One region of the Bradyrhizobium japonicum USDA 6 genome, then DNA from elsewhere that is predicted to be linked to it. Evidence: riboswitches for the same ligand, from Rfam matches in the RefSeq annotation. Region 1 holds a riboswitch; each other region holds the start of a gene.
What was found. A riboswitch is a leader RNA that binds a small molecule or an ion and turns the genes downstream of it on or off. The one in region 1 is predicted to bind cobalamin.
Positions count from the first base shown of each region.

Region 2: it holds a riboswitch for cobalamin, as region 1 does, so the genes downstream of both, BJ6T_RS32135 (TonB-dependent receptor) here and BJ6T_RS31130 (energy-coupling factor ABC transporter permease) in region 1, are expected to answer to the same signal.
Region 3: it holds a riboswitch for cobalamin, as region 1 does, so the genes downstream of both, BJ6T_RS00040 (ribonucleoside-diphosphate reductase subunit alpha) here and BJ6T_RS31130 (energy-coupling factor ABC transporter permease) in region 1, are expected to answer to the same signal.

Region 1 is NC_017249.1:6,595,169-6,597,362, forward strand. It holds gene cobF (precorrin-6A synthase (deacetylating)) at 1-230, opposite strand, end outside; gene BJ6T_RS31130 (energy-coupling factor ABC transporter permease) at 272-949, opposite strand; cobalamin riboswitch at 987-1,203, opposite strand; gene cobA (uroporphyrinogen-III C-methyltransferase) at 1,249-1,980, opposite strand; gene BJ6T_RS31140 (cobyrinic acid a,c-diamide synthase CobB) at 1,977-2,194, opposite strand, start outside.
Region 2 is NC_017249.1:6,837,091-6,839,284, reverse strand. It holds gene BJ6T_RS32135 (TonB-dependent receptor) at 1-1,270, opposite strand, end outside; cobalamin riboswitch at 1,396-1,603, opposite strand; gene BJ6T_RS32130 (hypothetical protein) at 1,835-2,194, shown strand, end outside.
Region 3 is NC_017249.1:6,888-9,081, forward strand. It holds gene BJ6T_RS00040 (ribonucleoside-diphosphate reductase subunit alpha) at 1-1,090, opposite strand, end outside; cobalamin riboswitch at 1,195-1,365, opposite strand; partial or broken gene BJ6T_RS45085 (transposase) at 1,491-1,637, opposite strand; gene BJ6T_RS00050 (GNAT family N-acetyltransferase) at 2,072-2,194, opposite strand, start outside.

The sequences.
Region 1 (2,194 bases):
TAGTCCGCTTCACCGGCATCGCGCACGGGAAGGTCGAACTCGGCAATGCGCGTCGTTTGATTGGTGAGCACATCCGCGCAGATCGTCCGCCTGAGATCTGCAAGATCGGACTTCGCCGTCCCCTTGCGCGGGATCAGGATGAGATCGGCCGCGTTGATGGCTTGAACGGCGGCGCGCGTGAGCTGCCCGGGATCGCCGCAACCGATGCCTATCAGGGAGAGCGTGAGCATCGCGCGTGCAGGGGCGGCCGTGACGGCCGCCCCTTTGTCTCTTAAGCCGCGTTGTGCAGGCGCGGCGTGACGAGGCCCGGCGCGGTGACGCCGCGCAGCGATTTCGCCAGTGCCAGCACGGCGAGATCGGCGAGCGGCTCGATCACGATGACGAGTGCGTAGGAGGCCGCGAAGGTCGCGATGTTGACGAGGTTGGTCGCACCGAAGCCGGAGCCATAGAGCGCCCAGAACGCGACCCAGGCGATGACGCCGGCCTGATACGTGGTCGAAAGCGCCAGCGCCTGGCGATAGCTGAGATCGACATAGGCGGTGTTGCGGGCAATAATCCGCGTGGCGATCGCCTGGATCGCGAACAGCGGCACCAGCAGCGTGGTGACGTTCATGCCGTATTGCGGCAGGTCGGGTGGCTCGAAGAACACGCCCTGGAACAGCAGGCCGAACGCGAGGCCGAAGGCCGCGGGCGCTGCCCCAAACAGCAGGAACAGGGTCGAGCCGAGGATGAAGTGCACCTCGGAGACGCCGACCGGGAAATGCGGCAGGATCTCGAAGAAGACGAACACGAGGCCCGTGGTGGCGAGCGTCCGCGCCGCGAACGAGGTAATGCCCTGCTCGCGCACGGTCTCGACCGCGAGCTTCAGCGCAACGCCGCCGACGGCGATGCCGGTTGCGTAACTCAACACGAGCTTGGCGCCCGAGACGACTCCGGGTTCGATATGCATGGTTCAGTTCCTTCCTGCCGTCACACCCGACGGCCTTGGCCACAAAACATGCACGGCCGGTCTCCTGGCTCGCGGTTCACTGGGGTTCTCCGGCCTTCCCGAGCCTCGCGGCCCAGTGGCTGATCGGAGCCCCTCACCGCTTACAGTCGCGGGGCGGCTGGGGTTTTGGGCGGCGCAACTGTCCGCCCACCCCCATTCCCGATTATGCTCCGGCGGTTTGCGCCGCCTCGAGCACCATGCGTCTCCTGTGTGCCCCTTTCGCCAGCCGGGCGTCAAGGGGCGAAGGGCGGCCGGGACGGTCATGACGGATAATCGCCCGCCAGCGCGCCGAACAGGATCACGGCGGCCGTCGAGGCAGCGCCACCCCGCGCAAGCTGTTCGGCCAGCTCGGCAATGGTGGTGCGGACCAGCCGCTCGTCGGGACGGCCGAGGGATTCGGCGAACAGGGCCGGGGTATCAGGGGCGAGGCCGTGCTCGATCAATTTTGCGACAAGCGCCGGAAAGGTGCGCCGGCCCATATAGACCACGGTGGTCGCTTCGGGATCCGCCAACGCCGCCCAGTTCAAATTCTGCGGCAGCTCGCCGGTGACATCGGCCCCGGTCACGAACTGCACCCGGCGCGAGGTGTGGCGCCGGGTCAGGGGAATGCCGGCTTGCGCGGCGGCGACACAGGCCGAGGTTATTCCGGGAATGATCTCGTAGCCGATGCCGGCTTCGCGCAGCGCCTCCAGCTCCTCCTCGAGCCGGCCAAAGATACCGGCATCGCCCGATTTCAGCCGCACCACACGGACGCCGGCCGCGGCATAGTCGACCAGCAGGCGGTTGACGTGGTGCTGCTTGGTCGAGGGCCGCCCTGCCCGTTTCCCGACCGCGACGAGATTGGCGCCGGGCCGGGCCAGATCGAGGATCGCGCCCGAGGCAAGATCGTCATAGAGCACGACGTCGGCATCGCGCAGCCGCGCGGCGCCTTTGACCGTGAGGAGCTCGGGGTCGCCGGGGCCGGCCGAGATGAAAGTGACAAAACCGCTCACCGGTCCTCCGCGATCAGATGGAAGAACGTGCCGGTGGCATAGCCGCGGCGCGAGCCGGTCTCGGCGATGACCGCGCCTGTTGCATCGTGCACGACCGCGAGCGGCGTATCCGGCTGCGCGACAATCGTCGAATAGTGGAACTCGTGGCCGCGCAGGCGGGCGCCGACCTGATGGCCCGGCATCGGCGCGGCGAGCGCAGCGAGACGATAGCCGA
Region 2 (2,194 bases), 240 kb from region 1:
AGATACTCTGCGCGCCTGCGAAATTGCCTACGGTCTGGTCGAACGACGAAATCTCGTTGTTGAACCAGTGCCGGTGGGCGTCATAGCCATAGACCTGGCTTTTCAGCGAGACGTTGTTGGTGATGTCCCATTGAAAGCCGCTGCGTAGCCAGAGCTCGCCAGCGCCGCTGTGATTGTCGAGAACGTTGTAGTTCGTGGTCAGCGTGCGCGCGTCGATGGTGACAGGTACCGGCGTGCCGCCGCCGAGGTAATAGTTGCTCCACCGACCGGACACGATGCCGTTCGTCGGCACGATGCCCGGCGCGTTCGCGGGCACCAGCGGTGTTCCCCAGTAGAAGCGGTCGTTGTCCTGCCTGTATTCGGCCGCGCCCCAGATCTTCAGGTTCTCGTTGACGCGATAGTTCAGCTGGCCCGAAACGTTGCTGAGCTTCGAATAGGTGTCGTCGATAAAGCCCTTGTTGTTGAAATGGCTGATGTCAAAGCGGTAGTCGAGGCCGTTGATCAGCGTGCTGCCGCCCGAGCCGTAACCGGCGCGATAACCGTTGAAGGAATCGTAGGACGTGAAGGCGTCGTTGATAATAGGCCCGGTATGCGGCACCTTGTTCACGTAGTTGATGGCGCCGCCGGTCGCGCCGAGGCCCGCCACCAGCGAGTCCGGTCCCTTGATGATCTCGACCTGCTGGAGGCCAGCCACGTCCATGGGACGGCCGGTCATGGTCGACGGCCCGATCGGGATGCCGTTGTAGAGCGTGGAGATCTGGTCGCCGGAAAAGCCACGCATCGAGAAGATGGCGGGCGCGCCGGGCGCATCGCCGCCGATGACGCCGACCGCCGCCTTGGCGACGTCGGTCGTGGTCCTGATGCCGAGATCCTCCATCGTCTTCTGACTGATGACCTCGACGGTCGCCGGCATTTCCCGCGCCGTGATGCCGAGCCGGGAGCCGACGTCGGTGACGGCGGCCGTGTTGAGCGGCGTCTGCACCGGGCCGCTCGGAGCTTGCGTGGCCGGAACGGCGACAGCAGGGGCGCCACGATTGCGTCCCGCGGCGCGCCGGGCCGCGCGCGGCTTCTGGGTGCCGGGGCTTATGGCGGGAGCCTGTCTCTGAGCAGGCGGGGTGACGATCACCGGGCCAACCTCCCGGGAGCGGTTGTCCTGCGCCGCGCTTTGCGCGAGCGCCGCGGACCACAAGGACACCGACGAGAGCAGGGTAATCAGGAAAGCACGCGACAACGCTGGCCTCGCGCCAGCACGGAAATAAAGATTTTGCATGACAACGCTCTGCGGCGACGCAAACAAACCGTCACCGCGGTTGCCTTAGTCATCCACCTTCGCCCCAGGCGGCGGATGCACCGGCTACTTGTCCGACATCAGGGCACCCCGCCCAATGCGTTCGCGCGTGACCATGGCTGGTAGCAGGTTTCCTGGCTCGCGGGTCATCGCCTTCGACCACCTTCCCAGAGGCCCAAGCGGGGCTCCAGTGGTTCGTTTGGTCGTCGGCTATCCGCCTACAGTTGCGGGGGCAGCCGCGGAATTGCCCACTGAGGTGGACGCACCGCATTCCCTTGAAGAGCCCTTGCGGGCACTACCGATCACGAAACTGGCATCCGGGGATGGGCGCGTCAACATCCCCGCGGGCTGCTGGACGGACCGGTCGGTCGATGGCGGCCTTGTGTTGCCGATTTGCACGATAGTCCGAGGGACCGCGACGAAACGTCCAACCCGGCCTCCGGACGAGCCTGGGTAACGAACGCTTGACCACGATCAATGACTGCCTTTGGTGTCCGAATATGCTACTGAGACCGAGTTCCGGCCCGACAAGGTAAGTCGATATTGATGCAGTTCGTCCGTACCATCCTGGCAGTCGCCATCGCCATCTCCCTGGCGATGCTGCCGGTTGGCGCGTCCGCGGCGAACCTCGCAATGTCGTCGGATGGCATGCAGACGGCCATGCACATGAGCGGCGACGCCGCCATGTCGATGGACGATTGTTGTCCCGACATGAAGGGAACGGGCTCCCATAGCGGCGACTACAAGTGCGGGATGGGCTTCTGCTGCGTCGGCGGGACCATCGCGCTCGGTGATGTCAGGCCTGTGGCGTTCGAACGTCTCGCCGTCGTGGCCAGCACGATGGCTATTCCCCCGGATCAGGTCGTTTCCTTCCGTGGCGGCAGTCCTCCTTTCCGACCTCCTCGA
Region 3 (2,194 bases), 2.6 Mb from region 1:
AGCCGGGCTCCTCATTCCACTGGTCCCAGGTCTCGAGGTTGAGCGACGACAGGCAGCAAACCGCGGTGCGCTCCTCGCCGCGATGATCGATGCCGGTCGACAGGGTAATCTCGCTGCACAGGTTGGAGGTCGAGACCTCGAGGCCGAGCTCGCGCTGGTGCTTGGGGAGCGCACGGTTCACGGTGTCGATGAACAAGAGATAAGGCTCGCCGGTCTGCAGCCGGTTCTCAAGGATGCGTTGCCACAGCTGGCGGGCGTCGATCTCGCGGACGACCTCGTTAGTCTTCGGGCTGCGCAGAGCGAATGCGGTGCCGGCGCCCACGGCACACATGAACTCGTCGGTGACGTTGATGCCGTGATGTAGGTTGAGGCTCTTGCGGTTGAAGTCACCAGACGCCTTGCGGATCTCGAGGAACTCCTCGATCTCGGGATGGTGGATATCGAGATAGACCGCCGCCGAGCCGCGCCGCAACGAGCCCTGGCTGATCGCCAGCGTGAGGCCGTCCGTGACGTGGATGAACGGGATGATGCCCGAGGTGACGCCGCCCCTCGCCTTCTCGCCGATTGAGCGAACATTACCCCAGTAGGTGCCGATGCCGCCGCCATTGGAAGCAAGCCAGACGTTCTCGTTCCAGGTGCCGACGATGCCTTCGAGCGAGTCCGACACTGAGTTAAGGAAGCACGAGATCGGAAGGCCGCGCGTCGTGCCGCCGTTGGAGAGCACCGGTGTGGCCGGCATGAACCACAGCCGAGACATCGCATCATATAGACGTTGGGCATGCGCAACATTGTCCGCGAAGGCGCAAGACACTCGGGCGAACATGTCCTGGAGGCCTTCGCCGGCGAGCAGATAGCGGTCGGTCAGCGTCAGCCTACCAAACGAGGTCAGCAGGTCGTCGCGCGACCGATCGAGCGAAAGGTCAGACGGAGTTGGCGATCGCGCGGGGGGCCTCGGCAGGGGAGCCGGCAATGCTGGGGGCTGCACAAGACACAGTTCAGGTGTGGTAGGCTTTGCCTGCGCTGAGGGCTGCCGCACACTCGGCAGCTCAATGAGATGACCATACTGATCGAAATCGTAAGACGCCGACATCGGCAACCCCGTGATATTTGGGGGCTGGGACCGTGCGGACGACTTGCGAGGGGACCGGGCAAATGTCCCCGGCTGCAAGCGACCCACCGGGCACCCCGCCCGAGGACATGGGTTCTGTCGCGGTAGGTTTCCTGGCTCGCGGGTCGCTGCGGCTGTCGGCCTTCCCAGCGCTGTCGCGCTAATGCCTCGGAATAGCCGCTGCCGACACAATGGGTTCCCCCCTAACACCGTGCCACCATATATGCGAATTTAAAACCACTACGACACCACATATAGAAGCCTTTGCCCAGACTCGTCAAGACGGCACAGTCAAGTTAACCAGTTGGAGCAGCCCCGAGGTCGAGGTTCGAAATTCGCCGAGCGCCTGTCCTGAGAGCCTCACTCAAAAAACATAGATGTCTCAAGGCCTGGCCAATCGGCGAGTTAGGAGCCTCAGATGGGCGACGAGCGGCCAGGCGAGCTCGGTAGCGGCGGAACCTTCGAAGTCTTTGCAGAGATGCCCACATCTGCCGAGCCACGCAAAGGTGCGCTCGACGACCCAGCGCCTGCGATCGGCCAAGATGTGCTCAAACCTTTGGAAGTGGCGTCGCAAATTCTCCAACAGGGGAACAGCAACCCTGGACATCCTGAATGTTGGCATCGATCGGTTCGCGGTCCGCGAATTGAGTTGGGCCGGATCGGGTTTCGGTAGCCATACGCGTCTCGCCATTCATCGCTTTCTGTGGCCTTAGATCAAAAATTGTCTGGAGCCCGACCGCAAATCGATGCAGCCGCCCGTGGCAATATCCCAGCTTAGTGGATTTGACCCCGCCAGCTCTCACATCAGACGTGCCAACTTTGCCGAAGAGACGATTGGTATGCTTTTCGCAGGCCCGGCGTCCGCCTCACGTGCTCAGTTGTCTGGCCGCGAACATAAGCCGTCCTGACCGAACGCGGTCATGTCAGGTTATTGGCAATCAATCCTAACGGGATGAGGCGGAGCTATGCTTGAGTCTGGGTGACGAGCCGATCCGGCGGCGCGGCCTTGCTGGGTCGGAATGAAGCCGTTCGCAACATTGGCGTGAGCGGCGGCGAAGAACCGTGTTGTATCTCACCAACGACCTT